3 regions of the Janthinobacterium sp. 1L-D-8-B-C4 genome follow, and region 2 is predicted to be linked to each of the others. Evidence: predicted binding sites of a transcription regulator. Region 2 holds the regulator's gene; each other region holds the start of a gene.

Region 1 (4,845 bases), on a different contig from region 2:
CAACAGGCCATCGGGCTCTTGCAGGCAGCTGTACCCGCAATCGTCTTTCGGCAGGTTGCGGTTACGCGCCGTAAAGCAGCGCGCGGAAAACGCCAGCGGCATGCGGCCATACGAGAACACTTCCGTCTCGATGCCCTCGGGTATCTGGCGCCGCAGCTCGGCCAGCGCTTCCCGGCTCATTTCCAGCGGCATCACCCAGCGCCGCGCACCGAGCTGCGCCAGCAGCTGCAGGCTGGGGCCATTGAACAGATTCAGGTGCGGGCCGGCGATAAAGGCCGTGCCCTTTTCCAGGCAATGCACGGCGCCAAAATCGTTCGCCTCCACCGCGTAGCGGCCGTTGCCGGCGATACGGCGCAAGGTCGCCAGTTCCGCACCGGACTCGATCAGCGCCTGGGTCGACAGCACCACCTCCTTGCCGGCAGCCGCCAGCAGGTCGGCGATGTCGAGCCAATCGGTCAGGCGCAGCTCATGGCGGCGCGAGCAGACCGTCTCGCCCAGGTAGACGATATCGACGGCGGAGTCGGCGACCTGCTGGTAGAACTCGAAGACGGTGACGCGCGGCCAGTAGTACAGCAAGGGCCCCAATGAAAGCTTCAGCATGATTTTCCTTATTTCCATGACCTGTGATAGGCGCCTAATGTGTGCTGCTGCCCTTCCGCCAGTTTGTCCATCGCCGCCATCCAGCCCGGCTTGACGGCGTAGCGCTGCTGGCCGTCGCGGCAGGCGTCGATCGTGTCGATGGCCTCGCGCCATACGCGCGTGACCTGCGCCACATAGGCCGGGCTGCGCTGGCGCCCTTCGATTTTCACGGCTTTCACGCCCATGGCGACCAGCTGCGGCAGCAGCGCCAGGGTATTCAGGCTGGCCGGTTCCTCGATGGCGTAATACTGTTCGCCGTCGACGTCGAAGCGGCCCTTGCACAGGGTCGGGTAGCTGGCGTTTTCGCCGGGGCCGTAGCGGTCGATCAGCACGCCATTCAGGCGCGACTCCAGGCCGGCCGGCGTTTCCACCCAGCGCACGGCCTTGGCCGGCGAACATACGCCATGGGTGTTGGGCGCTTCGCCGGTCGCATACGATGACAGCGCGCAGCGCCCTTCGACCATCACGCACAGGCTGCCGAAACCGAACACTTCGATCTCGACCGGCGTGCTGGCGATCAGTTGCTCGACCTGCGTCATCGACAGCACGCGCGGCAGCACGGCACGCGAGATGCCGAAGTGTTCATGGTAAAAATTGATCGCTTCGTAGTTGGTGGCCGAGCCTTGTACCGACAGGTGCAAACGCAGTTGCGGATGATGCTTGCATGCATAGGCCATCAGACCCGGGTCGGCGACGATGATGGCGTCCAGCCCCGCATCGACGGCGCGGTCGATGGCGCTGCGCCACACGCTCCAGTTGTGCGGCTGGGGGTAGGTATTCAATGCCAGCAGCACCTTGCGGCCGTGCTGGTGGGCGTAGCGCACACCTTCGGCAATCGCCTTTTCGTCGAAATTGAGTCCGGCGAAATTGCGTGCGTTGGTGGCGTCGCGAAAGCCCAGGTAGACAGTGTCGGCGCCATTGTCGACGGCCGCTTTCAGGGCCGGCAAACTGCCTGCCGGGCAGACCAGTTCCAGCGGTCCGGCCGCGCGGTAGACGGTGGGGTTTTCAAGCTTCATGATGAATCGCTTTCTGTATCGGCTCAGGGTCGAGACTATAGCCCCGCGCCATGTGGCCAGTCCTTGACGCAGGTGAAGGAATGCATGCATGGCACCCCCTCCTTGCGCTGTAGAATGCGCCACTGCCATCGTGCCTAACTCGTATTCATTCCAGCCACCACCATGACCCGCAAACCACTGCTGATACTGCTACTGACCCTGTTCCTCACCGCGCTGCAAGTGCAATGGGCCTCGCCCGTCGAAGGCCATGACATCAACAGCACGCACATGTTTTCGCCCGAAATACTGGGCGTGTATCCGGGCGTGGTGCTGCTGTTCCTGCTGGCCGTGTTTGCCCGCCGCCAGGTGCCGCTGCTGCGCCAGAGCGCCATCTGCACGGCCCTGCTGGCCGTGTACTGGCTGCTGGCCAACTACATCACGTTTGATATTCGCGTGGCCAGCTGGAGCACGTTTTCGCCGATGGAAATCTGGACGCATGTGCTGCCCGCGTCGGTCATCAGCATCGTCGCCTGCGGCGGCGCATTCTTTGGCACCACCTGGATGATCCTGCGCGAGACGCGCTGGAACAAAAAGTGAAAGCAGCGCGATTTTCACCTGGATCAAGCTTCCGGCAATCGCTTGTACGCACCCTTTGACGGCACTACATTTAGTCGCTAACCTTTAATAAAACACCGCATGTTGTGGTTATTGGAGGTTTCATGTCAACTAGCGCACTACCCTTGGCGCCATCTAAAAATAGCGGCCAGGTCGATGTCGCCGCATCCATCAACGAGTACCTGGAGCGGCGCGACTGGCGGGTCAACGCCAACGCCAACCAGGGCTATTCGCTGGGCGGCCTGATACTTAATGTGTCGGGCAAGGTGATCGCCAACTACTGGCTCGACCAGGTCTATCCGCCGGCAGTGGGCGCGGCCCACCGCGAGGCGGCGCTGCATATCCACGACCTCGACATGCTGGCCGGCTATTGCGCCGGCTGGTCGCTGCGCACCCTGCTGCACGAAGGCCTGAACGGCGTGCCGGGCAAGGTCGAATCAAGCCCGCCGAAACACATGTCGTCGGCCATCGGCCAGATCGTCAATTTCCTCGGCACCCTGCAAAACGAATGGGCCGGCGCGCAGGCCTTCAGCTCTTTCGACACCTATATGGCGCCCTTTATCCGCAAGGACAGCCTGGCCTACACCGACGTGCTGCAGTATATGCAGGAGTTGATCTACAACCTCAACGTACCATCGCGCTGGGGCACGCAGACGCCATTTACCAACCTGACTTTCGACTGGGTCTGCCCGGAAGACCTGCGCGAACAGATACCCGTGATCGCCGGCGTGGAAATGCCGTTTGCCTACGGCGAGCTGCAGGCCGAGATGGACATGATCAACCGCGCCTATATCGAAATCATGATGGCCGGCGACGCCAAGGGCCGCGTGTTTACCTTCCCGATCCCGACCTATAACATCACCGAAGACTTCGACTGGCACAGCGAAAACGCCGAGCGCCTGTTCGAAATGACGGCGCGCTACGGCCTGCCCTACTTCCAGAACTTCATCAATTCGGAACTGAAGCCGAACATGATACGGTCGATGTGCTGCCGCCTGCAGCTGGACCTGCGCGAGCTGCTCAAGCGCGGCAATGGTCTCTTCGGCTCAGCCGAGCAGACCGGGTCGCTGGGCGTGGTGACGATCAACTGCGCGCGCCTCGGTTACCTGTGGCGCGGCGACGAAGCGGCCTTGCTGGCCGACCTGGACCGCCTGCTGGAACTGGGCAAGACCAGCCTGGAAATCAAGCGCGCCACCATTGAAAAGCTGATGCAAGAGGGGCTTTTCCCGTACACGAAACGCTATCTGGGCACCTTGCGCAACCACTTTTCCACCCTGGGCGTCAACGGCATCAACGAAATGATCCGCAATTTCAGCGGCAACGCATACGACATCACCAGCCTGGATGGCCATGCGCTGGCAATCCGTTTGCTTGACCATGTGCGCGCACGCATGATCGAATTCCAGGAACAGACCGGCCATATGTACAACCTGGAAGCGACGCCGGCCGAAGGCACCACCTACCGCTTCGCGCGCGAAGACCGCAAGCGCTATCCGGCCATCCTGCAGGCCGGCACGGTGGACAATCCGTATTACACCAATTCCTCGCAACTGCCGGTCGGCCATACGGACGACCCGTTCGAGGCACTGGAGTTGCAGGATGCGCTGCAGCGCAAATACACGGGCGGCACGGTGCTGCACCTGTATATGACCGAAGCGCTGTCGGACGCCAACGCCTGCCGCGCACTGGTGAAACGCGCGCTGTCGCGCTTCTCGCTGCCCTACATCACCGTCACGCCCACCTTTTCGATCTGTCCGCGCCATGGCTACCTGGCCGGAAAACACGAGTTTTGCCCCACCTGCGACGCGGAGCTGATCGCCCGCAAGCAGGCCAACTTGAACGCCATACTGGAGGAAACACCATGAACGCACGTCCCCAACTGAATCCGGTCATCACGCTTGACGACAGCGAACGCCAGCGCTGCGAAATCTGGACCCGCGTGATGGGCTACCATCGCCCCGTCGCCTCGTTCAATATCGGCAAGCAGGGTGAATTCCACGAGCGCCAGTACTTCAGCGAAGCGTGCGCCTCGGTGTCGGGACCGCTCGCTTGCCGCTGATGGCAAAGGAACTGCGGGTGGGCGGCGTCACGCCGTTTTCCGCCACCGACTACCCCGGCCAGCTGGCGGCCGTGGTGTTCGTGCAGGGCTGCCCCTGGCGCTGCGGCTATTGCCACAATCCGCATCTGCAGCCGCGCTCGAGCGACGCCCTGGTGCCGTGGGCCGATGTGCTGGCGCTGCTGCGCCGCCGCGTCGGCCTGATCGACGCGGTGGTCTTCAGTGGCGGCGAAGCATGCATGGACCCGGCCCTGGAAAACGCCATGCTCGATGTAAAAGCGCTGGGCTTTGGCGTGGGCCTGCACACGGCCTGCATCTACCCGCAGCGCTTGACGCAAGTGCTGCCGCTGGTCGACTGGGTGGGTTTCGATATCAAAGCCGCATTCACGGATTATCGGGCGATTACCGGCGTGGCCAACAGCGGCGACCCGGCGCGCGCCTGCCTGGACGCCATCCTGGCCAGCGGCGTGGCCCATGAATGCCGCACCACCATCCACCCCGCCCTGCTGCCCGACGCGGCGCTGCTGGAACTGGCCGCCA
Region 2 (4,845 bases):
GGCGCTGACGCTTTTCACGACAAACAGCGCATCGTGCCGTTCCAGCAATTCCTGCTGGCCCACGCCGATGGCGCGCAGCCATTCGGTGCGCGCGCGTTCAAAGAACTTCAGGTAGTTGGCGTAGTAGACGATGCCACCGGCGTCGGTGTCTTCATAGTAGACCCGGACGTCCCAGTTAAAGACTGAAGGCATGTTGATGGCGCCAGTAGTGAGATTGAGCAACATTTTACGCGATTTTTCTTATCATGACGGAAAGCGCTTGCCGAAAAGCCATGTGCATTGGACCAAACATTGCAACGCAGCATATTCTCAGCTGGGTGAATACAATGACAAGCCCCGTAACATACGCTTACAAGCCGGCGCCAGGTTTAAGTGCAGCTTAAGCAATAGCAACTTTTCCCGCAAATCGGCCTGTCATCGGCTCTCGCAGCCCGATGCGCGGGGATTATAGCCGCAGCGCGGCCGCTGCGCTGCTTTCCTTGCTCAATTTGGGTACTTAACTTACAATTTGGCTTCCATTACGTCTCACGTGACTGGCGAAAAGCTGCAACAATCCCCATTTTGGTGCGATCATTGCCGGCGAAAGGTGGGCATCCACCGGGAAACGTGAGATTTCATCAGCCGTTCGCCTGGGCAGCCCACCGATGGAATTGCGCGAAGAGGCTGCCTTTCCGTTTGTTATTCACTTAACGCCGGCTCCCCTCATTCGATCCAACCTGCCAGTACAAAGCACCCACATCTTTGGAGTTTTTACATGTTTGCAAAAGATCACAACCTCGCCAACGTCGATCCTGAACTGTTCGCCGTTATTCAAAAAGAAAACACGCGCCAGCACGACCATATCGAACTGATCGCGTCCGAGAACTACACTTCGCCAGCCGTAATGGAAGCGCAAGGCTCGCAGCTGACCAACAAGTATGCCGAAGGCTATCCGGGCAAGCGCTACTACGGCGGCTGCGAATACGTCGACGTGGCCGAGCAGCTGGCGATCGACCGTGTCAAGCAACTGTTCGGCGCCGAAGCGGCCAACGTGCAGCCCAATTCGGGCTCGCAGGCGAACCAGGGCGTGTTTTTCGCCATGCTGAAACCAGGCGACCTGATCATGGGCATGTCGCTGGCCGAAGGCGGCCACCTGACCCACGGCATGCCGCTGAACATGTCCGGCAAATGGTTTGACGTTGTGTCGTATGGCCTGACGGCCGAGGAAGATATCGACTACGAAGCCATGGAACGCCTGGCCCGTGAGCGCAAACCAAAGCTGATCATCGCCGGCGCCTCGGCGTTCTCGAAAAAGATCGACTTCGAACGCTTCTCGAAAGTGGCTAAAGAAGTCGGCGCCTACTTTATGGTTGACATGGCCCACTACGCCGGCCTGATCGCCGCCGGCCTGTACCCGAACCCGGTGCCGTTCGCCGACTTCGTTACCTCGACCACGCACAAGTCGCTGCGCGGCCCGCGCGGCGGCATTATCCTGATGAAGGCCGAACACGAAAAGGCCATCAACTCGGCCATTTTCCCCGGCATCCAGGGCGGCCCGCTGATGCATGTAATCGCCGGCAAGGCGGTTGCCTTCAAGGAAGCGCTGAGCCCTGAATTCGTCGAGTACCAGAAGCAGGTCGTGAAAAACGCCGACGCGCTGGCCAGGACCCTGATCTCGCGCGGCCTGCGCATTGTTTCCGGTGGCACCGAGTCGCACGTGATGCTGGTCGACCTGCGCGCCAAGAACCTGACGGGCAAGGAAGCCGAAGCCATCCTCGGTTCCGCGCACATTACCTGCAACAAGAACGGCATCCCGAACGACCCGCAAAAGCCATTCGTCACCTCGGGCATCCGCCTGGGCAGCCCGGCGATGACGACGCGCGGTTTCAAGGAAGCCGAAGCGGTGCAAGTGGGCAACCTGATCGCCGACGTGCTGGACAATCCGCATGACGCCGCCACCATTGAGCGCGTGAAAGCGGCAGTGAAGGTGCTGGCGGATGCGAACCCCGTCTACGCTGCATAATTATTTGTCCAGAATGTGTCTTCCAGAGTAAGATTCTGTCTGACACATTTCTTGTCGTGCCCGCGGGCGCCCTGAGTGTATCCGGGCGCCCGCGCTCCATTTGTTGAACCAGAAAATTGACCCGCTGCCCATGAAATGTCCATTCTGCCACCATGACGAAACCCAGGTCCTCGATACGCGCGTATCCGAGGAGGGCGACGCCATCCGCCGCCGGCGCCGTTGCGGCAAATGCGACAAGCGTTTTACAACCTACGAACGAATTGAACTGATCATGCCGGCCGTGGTCAAAAAGAATGGCAGCCGGACGGAATTCGCTGCGGATAAGTTGCGCGGCAGCCTTATGCTGGCCTTGCGCAAGCGTCCCGTCGCGGCCGCCTCGCTGGATATGGCAATTGCCACCATCGAAGAAAAACTGCTGACCAGCGGCAAGCGCGAAGTCGATTCCGGCTATATCGGCGAACTGGTGATGCAGGAATTGAAGCGCCTCGACAAGGTTGCGTATATCCGTTACGCATCGGTCTACAAGAATTTCGAAGACCTGGCCGAGTTCCAGGACGCAATTGCCGAAGTGGGCCAGCCGCGCAAGGGCTAGTCATCACAGTTGTTTTCTTTCAGCAAGCGGCCTGGTCAATCCAGCGGCCGCTTTTTTTACCTCTTCCCAGTTTATCTCCAGGCTGTTTGCGCTGTCTCATGCGTGACACCGTGGGCGCGCCTATCGTGTAGCAGGGCCGGCTGATCCTGGCCATTCACTCTTCTCTTTCCCTGAAAGCGGAGGTAAACATGCGCCATGTCCATCATGCCGGCGGCACCACCCTGGTTGAAGTTCTGGTCGCGCTGTTGCTGCTGGCCGTGGGCCTCCTGGGCGGCAGCGCGATGCAATTGTCCTCCTTGCGCGCGCGCCATGAATCGGCTTTGCTGTCGAGCGCCATGCAACTGGCGGCCAGCATGGCCGAGCGCATGCGCGCCAACAGCACGCAAATGCAGACACCTGACGCCGACAATCCCTACCTGGGCCTCGACTACCAGGCGGGGCCGCTTGATGAGGCGGGTGGCGCGCCGGACTGCCTGGGTGACGCCGCCTGCGGCGCCGCGCAACTGGCGCAATTCGATATCGCCGAATGGAAGCAGCAGTTGCGCAAGGACTTGCCCGGCGCGCGCCTGCGCATCTGCCGCGATGCGCTGGCCTGGGACGCGGCCGCGCACGGTTTGCAATGGAGCTGCAGCGGCGGCAGCGGCGCACCGGTCGTCATCAAGCTGGGCTGGCGCGGCAGGCAGGCCAGGGACGGCGCCGCGCAAGAAGCGGCCGCCATGCCGAAAGTCGCCATGCAACTGGCGGCCGGTGCGCCATGAGCTGCCACGCGCAGCACCAGGCTGGCATGACCCTGGTCGAGTTGTTGGTGGCGCTGGGCGTGGGCGCCATGCTGATGCTGGCGTCGAGCGCGGCGTTGCTGTCGAGCAGCCGCAGCTATATGGACCAGGTGGAAGCGGCGCGCCTGGCCGACAATGGCCGCTATGCTTCTGACGCCATCGCGCGGGCGTTGCGCCAGACGGCCTGGGTGAACTGGGACGCCAGCGCCGCACCCTTGACGCATGCGGCGCACGACAGCGCCAATATCGCCGGCCTCGATGCGCGCGGCCTGGGCAAGAACAGCGAGGGCATCAGCGCGCCCTTGGCGGGCAGCATCAACGGCAGCGATGTGCTGGCGCTGCGCTTTTACGGCACCGGCGAGGGCGCGGGCGGCGATGGCGCGGTGCTCAATTGCGCCGGCTTTGGTGTCGGCGCGGCAAGCAATGAAGCGCAGCGCGGCTGGAGCATTTTCTATGTGGCGCAGGACGATGGCGGCGATGGCGAGGCGGAATTGCGCTGCAAATACCGCGCCGGCGGCGGCTGGGGCGCCGATGCCTTGATCCGTGGCGTCGACAGTTTCCAGGTCTTGTATGGCCTCGATACCGATACGCCGCCCGATGGCGTGGCCAACCAGTATGTCAACGCCAGCAGCCTCGATGCGCGCGACGCGGCGCTGGTGCTGGTGGGCGCCGATGAGGCCGAGCGCGAGCGCGACTTTCATCGCCGCACGCACTGGAAGCGCGTGGCCAGCGTGCGCGTGGCCTTGCTGCTGCATGGCGCAGGTAATCTTGGCAACGCTGGCGACGACGCCGGGCCGGCGCAGTTCGACCTGTTCGGCCCGGCATATGCAGACGCGCACGGCGCGCAAGACCCTGGCGTGCGCATCGTGCCGGCCAGCTTGCCACCCACCCAGCGCGGCCGTTTGCGCCAGCTGGTGCAAGCGACCATCATGCTGCGCAATGGGCCGGCCTGAACCGCCAGGCGAGGGTGAGCGCGGCGCGGCCCTGGTGTTTGCGCTGTGCCTGCTGGTAGCCATTTTGCTGCTGGGCGTGTCGGCCGCGCAGATGGCCTTGCACGGAGAAAAGGCGGCTCGCGGCGAGCGCGACCGGCAAATCGCTTTCCAGGCCGCCGAGGAGGCATTGATGGATGCGCAGCACGATATCGAAGGCCTGCCCGGGGCGCCTGGCCGCAGCGCGCTGTTTGCACCAGGCAGCGCGGCCGGCTTTGCGCCTGCCTGCAAAGGAGAGCCGGGGCTGTGCCTGCCAGCCGCCAGCGGCGCGCCGGCCGTGTGGCTCAGCACCGACCTGGGCGTGGCGGACTCCGGCACGGTTGCCTACGGCCAGTTCACCGGCGCGGCGATGCAGACGGGAGAGGGTTTTCTGCCCTTTAAAAAGCCGCGCTACCTGATCGAATTGCTGCCGTTCCACCCGCCCGGCGAAGAGGCTGGTGTACCTGCTGGCGCGCCGCTCGGACTGCCGTCCGGCGCCGGTTATCT
Region 3 (4,845 bases), on a different contig from region 2:
CCGACACGCCGATGATGTTCGAAATGGTGGCCGTCGGAGCGATCGCCACGCAGTTCGAATTGCGCATGCCGAACTTGGCGATGCGTTCGCGCACCGGGGTCCAGTCCATCGCCGACGAGCTGTCCACTTCCAGGTAGCCGCCGCGCTCTTCAGCCAGCAGTTTCACCGAGTCCTGTGGCAGGATGCCGCGGTCCCACAGCGAGCCACTGTACGACTCGTAGCGGCCGCGTTCTTCGGCCAGTTCGGTCGAGGCCAGGTAGGCGTAGTAGCACACCGCTTCCATCGAGGTATCGGCAAACGATACGGCAGCGTCCGAGGCGAACGGGATGCGCATCATCTGCAGGCAATCCTGGAAGCCCATGATGCCCATGCCGACCGGACGGTGGCGCATGTTCGAATTGCGCGCCTTGTCGACGGCGTAGTAATTGATGTCGATCACGTTATCGAGCATGCGCATGGCGGTGCGCACGGTCTTGGCCAGCTTGACGTGATCGAGCTTGCCTTCTTTCATGTGCGCCGGCATGTTGACGGAACCGAGGTTGCAGACGGCGATTTCATCGGCGCTGGTGTTCAGCGTGATTTCCGTGCACAGGTTCGAGCTGTGGACCACACCCACATGCGACTGCGGGCTGCGGATGTTGCATGGGTCCTTGAAGGTGATCCATGGGTGGCCGGTTTCAAACAGCATCGACAGCATCTTGCGCCACAGGTCCAGCGCCTGGATCTTTTTGAACGAACGGATTTCGCCGGCGGCGGCTTTCGCCTCGTAGCCCAGGTAAGCCGTTTCAAAGGCCTTGCCGACCTTGTCGTGCAGGTCCGGCGTTTCCGATGGCGAGAACAGGGTCCACTCGCCTTTTTCCATCACGCGCTTCATGAACATGTCGGGTATCCAGTTCGCCGTGTTCATGTCATGGGTGCGGCGGCGGTCGTCGCCGGTGTTCTTGCGCAGGTCGAGGAATTCCTCGATGTCCATGTGCCAGGTTTCCAGGTAGGCGCAGACGGCGCCCTTGCGCTTGCCGCCCTGGTTCACGGCCACAGCCGTGTCGTTGACCACTTTCAGGAACGGCACCACGCCTTGCGACTTGCCGTTGGTGCCCTTGATATGGGCGCCCAGGGCGCGCACCGGCGTCCAGTCGTTGCCCAGGCCGCCGGCATATTTGGCCAGCAGCGCGTTGTCCTTGATGGCGTCGTAGATGCCTTCGAGGTCATCGGAAACGGTGCTCAGGTAGCACGACGACAGCTGCGAGCGCAAGGTACCCGAATTGAACAGGGTCGGCGTCGAGCTCATGAAATCAAACGAGGACAGCAGGCTGTAGAACTCGATGGCGCGCGCTTCGCGATCCGACTCGTTCAGGGCCAGGCCCATTGCCACGCGCATGTAGAACGCCTGCGGCATTTCGATGCGCACGTCCTGGATATGCAGGAAGTAGCGGTCATACAGGGTTTGCAGGCCGATATAGCCAAATTGCAGGTCGCGGTCGGCAACGATGGCTTTCGCCAGGCGCTCCAGGTCGAAGGTAGCCAGCACAGGGTTCAGCAGTTCTGCCTTGATACCTTTGGCGATATAGGCCGGGAAATAGGTCAGGTATTCGCTGGCGGCGGCCGCTTGCGGCACTTCCTTGCCGAACACTTCCTTGCGCACCGTGTGCAGCAGGATGCGGGCGGTGACCTGGCTGTAGGCCGGGTCTTTTTCCATCAGCGCGCGCGCTGCCAGGATGGCCGACTTGTGCAGTTCTTCGACCGGCACGCCGTCGTACAGGTTTTTCACGGTTTCAGCCAGGATGGCGTCGGCGTCGACGTGCTTTTCCAGGCCGGCGCAGGCAGCGTTGATCAGGTCGCGCACCTGCTGCATGTCGAGCGGGCGGCGCACGCCGTTGTCCAGCACGTTCAGTTGCGGTGCGGCCACTTGCGCGGAACCGCCTTGCGCTTCCTTCTGCAGGCGGCGCTCTTCCATGTGCTTGGCGCGGTACAGCACGTAGGCACGCGCCACGTCGTGTTCGCCCGAACGCATCAGCGACAGTTCCACCTGGTCCTGCACGTCTTCGATATGGAAGGTGCCGCCGCCCGGCTGGCGGCGCACCAGCGCGGCCACGACGGAGCTGGTCAGTTGTTCCACCAGTTCACGCACGCGGGCGGAAGCGGCGCCCTGGCCACCGTTCACGGCCAGAAACGCCTTGGTCATGGCGATTGCGATTTTCGACGGCTCGAATGCCACCACCGCGCCGTTGCGGCGGATGATGCGATAGTCGCCCATGGCCGCGCCGGTGCTTGCCACGCTGTGCGCCGCGCTTGGCGCTGGCGGTACTGGCGTTGGATGGATGGAAATATCTTGAGGTGATTGCATTGAAGCTCCCGTTGTCAGCTAAAGTCAGCCTGCAGTTTTGCTGCCGCGTGTGTTGTTGAATAGAACGCCCAATGGTCCGGGCTTCTTCCGGTATTTATTATTAAAAACTACATTTTTAAGGCATCAGATGATACTAATGAAAACAGCCTGCCCTCACGGCCCAAGCTGGCGCGAAACATGTCTCGATGGGTGATAAACCGCCAGTGTCAACATTGCCAGGTGAGCACGCAGATGGTGTTGGCGCTGGCTAGACACTAATTCTGGAAACCGCTGTGATGGCACTACATTTAGTAACTACATCTAATTTATGCACTAATTGTAGTACCCATCGATGGCAGGCGCAATACTTTTTCCCGCCGATGTACCGCTTAATTTTTGCATTTACATGCACGAATTCGATTGACTTTTCAGGCTATGGATAACCAGCGCGGCGCCCGCATAGTAAGCACTAACGCAGGCTGGCGCGGACCGCTGCGCGCCCGGTTCCCCGATATTAATCCAGGTCAATATCAGCCTGGTTGGCCTTGCTATGCCAGCAATTATTTACGTCAATGCAACTACCGGCACATCGGTCAGCCGCCGTCGGGCAAACAAGGCCGGCATTATAATCTACCGCGCCGCTTCGGTCCCGCCGCCGCTTTTTTCGGCTCAGCCCGGTAGTTCGCGCAATTGTAATTTCTGCATGCGATAGCGCAGCTGGCGCACGCTGATGCCCAGGTGCAGCGCCGCCCGCGCGCGGTGGTAGCGCGTTTGCGCCAGCGCCTGCAAGATCATCTCGCGCTCGGTTTGCAGCAGGAACAGCTGCAGCGGCACGATGGGCGCGCTGCCATGTCCCATGCCTGGCAGCGGCAACTGCCGGCCGGGCAAGCCGGCATTCAAGGCCGTTACCGGCGCCTGGGCAGGCACCAGCGCTGGCAAGCCTAGCCCATCGACCGTGAGCAGGCCGCCATCGGCAAAAGCCAGCGCCCGCTCCAGCAGGTTTTCCAGTTCGCGCACATTGCCGGGAAAAGCATGGCGCGCCAGCGCCGCCAGCACCGCCGGTGCCAGCCGCACATTTTGCCGTGGCGCCAGGCGCGCCAGAATGGCCTCGCACAAGGCCGGCAGGTCGCCCAGCCGCTCGCGCAAGGGCGGCACGGCCAGTTCGATCACGTTCAAGCGGTAATACAAGTCCTGGCGAAAAGTGCCGCAAGTCACGCCGCGCGCCAGGCCCTGCTGGCTGGCGCACAGAATTCGCACATCAACGGCCTCGTCGGTGCTGCCGCCCAGTTTGCGCACGCGGCGTTCCTGCAGCGCGCGCAGCAGCTTGACCTGCATCGCCAGTGGCACATCATCGACTTCGTCAAGCAGCAGGCTGCCGCCATGAGCCGCCTGGAACAGGCCCTGGCGTTCGTGCAGCGCGCCCGTGTATGCGCCCGGGCGGCAGCCGAACAGTTCCGCTTCCATCAGGGCTTCGGGAATGGCGCCGCAATTGACGGCCACGAAGGGGCCATCGGCGCGTGCGCCCTGGGCATGAATGGCGCGCGCCACCAGTTCCTTGCCGCTACCCGATTCGCCCTGGATCGCCACCGGTGCGCCGGACGCGGCGATGCGCGTGATCTGTGCGCGCAACGCCTGCATGGCGGCCGAGCTGCCGCTCAACTGCGGCGCAGCAACTGGCGCGATGGGCGCAACATGGCCGCCGGCGGCACCGGTACGCGAGCTGGGCATGATTATCCTTCAGCAAGGACTGCGATCGGGCACCTCAGGTAATGCGTGCCACAATCATGCTACGCCTGGCCGGCAGCCGATGGCGTTACGATACGGATGAGCAATGCAGGCGGGACGGTTACAGCGTGGCGTGCGCGTGACTGCAGTAGTCGTGGCCCTTGGCCTGCACGTTTTCGGAAGCCGGGTAATACACGCCGCAGTGAGCGCAGCACAGCATCAGCTCGGCGTCGGGCAGTTCAGCCACGCGGCCGGGCGGAGTAAAGGGATTGGGCTGCTGCTGGCGTTGCTGCTGGGCGCGCTGCTGCAAACCGCGAAGCTTGCTGCGGATCGCGAACACCACCAGGAACACCAGCGCCAGCCAGAACAAAATACGGGTCATAAATATCCTCGGTGCAAAACCACTTCCAGTACGAAACGGCTGCCGACATAGGCCAGCAGCAAGGTGGCAAAGCCGGCCAGGGTAAACGTCAGCGCCGTCTTGCCGCGCCAGCCGCGAAAGCGGCGTCCGGCCAGCAGCACGGCAAACAGCAACCACGACAGCAGTGTAAACACCGACTTGTGATCCCAGGTCAGGGCCTTGCCAAATAATTGTTCGGAAAACACGATGCCCGACAATACGGTCAGGCTCAGCAAAATGAAACCCAGGCCGATCATGCGAAACAGCAGCTTTTCCATCGTCAGCAGGGCCGGCAGTTGATCCAGCGCGCCCGACAAAAAGCCGCGTCGTTCGCTGCGCGTGTGCAAGCGCGATTCCTGCAGCGCCATCAGCACGGCGTGAAAAGCGGCGATCGTCA

What was found. Region 2 encodes NrdR, which represses ribonucleotide reductase genes. Its sites were predicted from a motif close to CACNANATNTNGTG; they were not measured.
Region 1: AC0Z42_RS18915 (ribonucleoside triphosphate reductase) is a predicted target of NrdR. The motif match lies at 2,325-2,338, and genes of this name have one in related genera.
Region 3: AC0Z42_RS09315 (ribonucleoside-diphosphate reductase subunit alpha) is a predicted target of NrdR. The motif match lies at 2,624-2,637, and genes of this name have one in related genera.

Annotation. Positions count from the first base shown of each region.
Region 1 covers NZ_JBXAVX010000011.1:58,530-63,374, forward strand. The annotation lists gene AC0Z42_RS18900 (U32 family peptidase) at 1-600, opposite strand, end outside; gene ubiU (ubiquinone anaerobic biosynthesis protein UbiU) at 609-1,655, opposite strand; gene AC0Z42_RS18910 (hypothetical protein) at 1,818-2,231, shown strand; gene AC0Z42_RS18915 (ribonucleoside triphosphate reductase) at 2,354-4,114, shown strand; gene nrdD (anaerobic ribonucleoside-triphosphate reductase) at 4,111-4,308, shown strand; gene AC0Z42_RS18925 (anaerobic ribonucleoside-triphosphate reductase activating protein) at 4,308-4,845, shown strand, end outside.
Region 2 covers NZ_JBXAVX010000019.1:79,322-84,166, forward strand. The annotation lists gene ybgC (tol-pal system-associated acyl-CoA thioesterase) at 1-192, opposite strand, end outside; ZMP/ZTP riboswitch at 520-642, shown strand; gene glyA (serine hydroxymethyltransferase) at 755-2,002, shown strand; gene nrdR (transcriptional regulator NrdR) at 2,133-2,594, shown strand; gene pilV (type IV pilus modification protein PilV) at 2,783-3,352, shown strand; gene AC0Z42_RS26260 (PilW family protein) at 3,349-4,323, shown strand; gene AC0Z42_RS26265 (pilus assembly PilX family protein) at 4,310-4,845, shown strand, end outside.
Region 3 covers NZ_JBXAVX010000004.1:124,231-129,075, forward strand. The annotation lists gene AC0Z42_RS09315 (ribonucleoside-diphosphate reductase subunit alpha) at 1-2,344, opposite strand, end outside; gene AC0Z42_RS09320 (sigma-54 interaction domain-containing protein) at 2,993-4,051, opposite strand; gene AC0Z42_RS09325 (PP0621 family protein) at 4,170-4,430, opposite strand; gene AC0Z42_RS09330 (cytochrome C assembly family protein) at 4,427-4,845, opposite strand, start outside.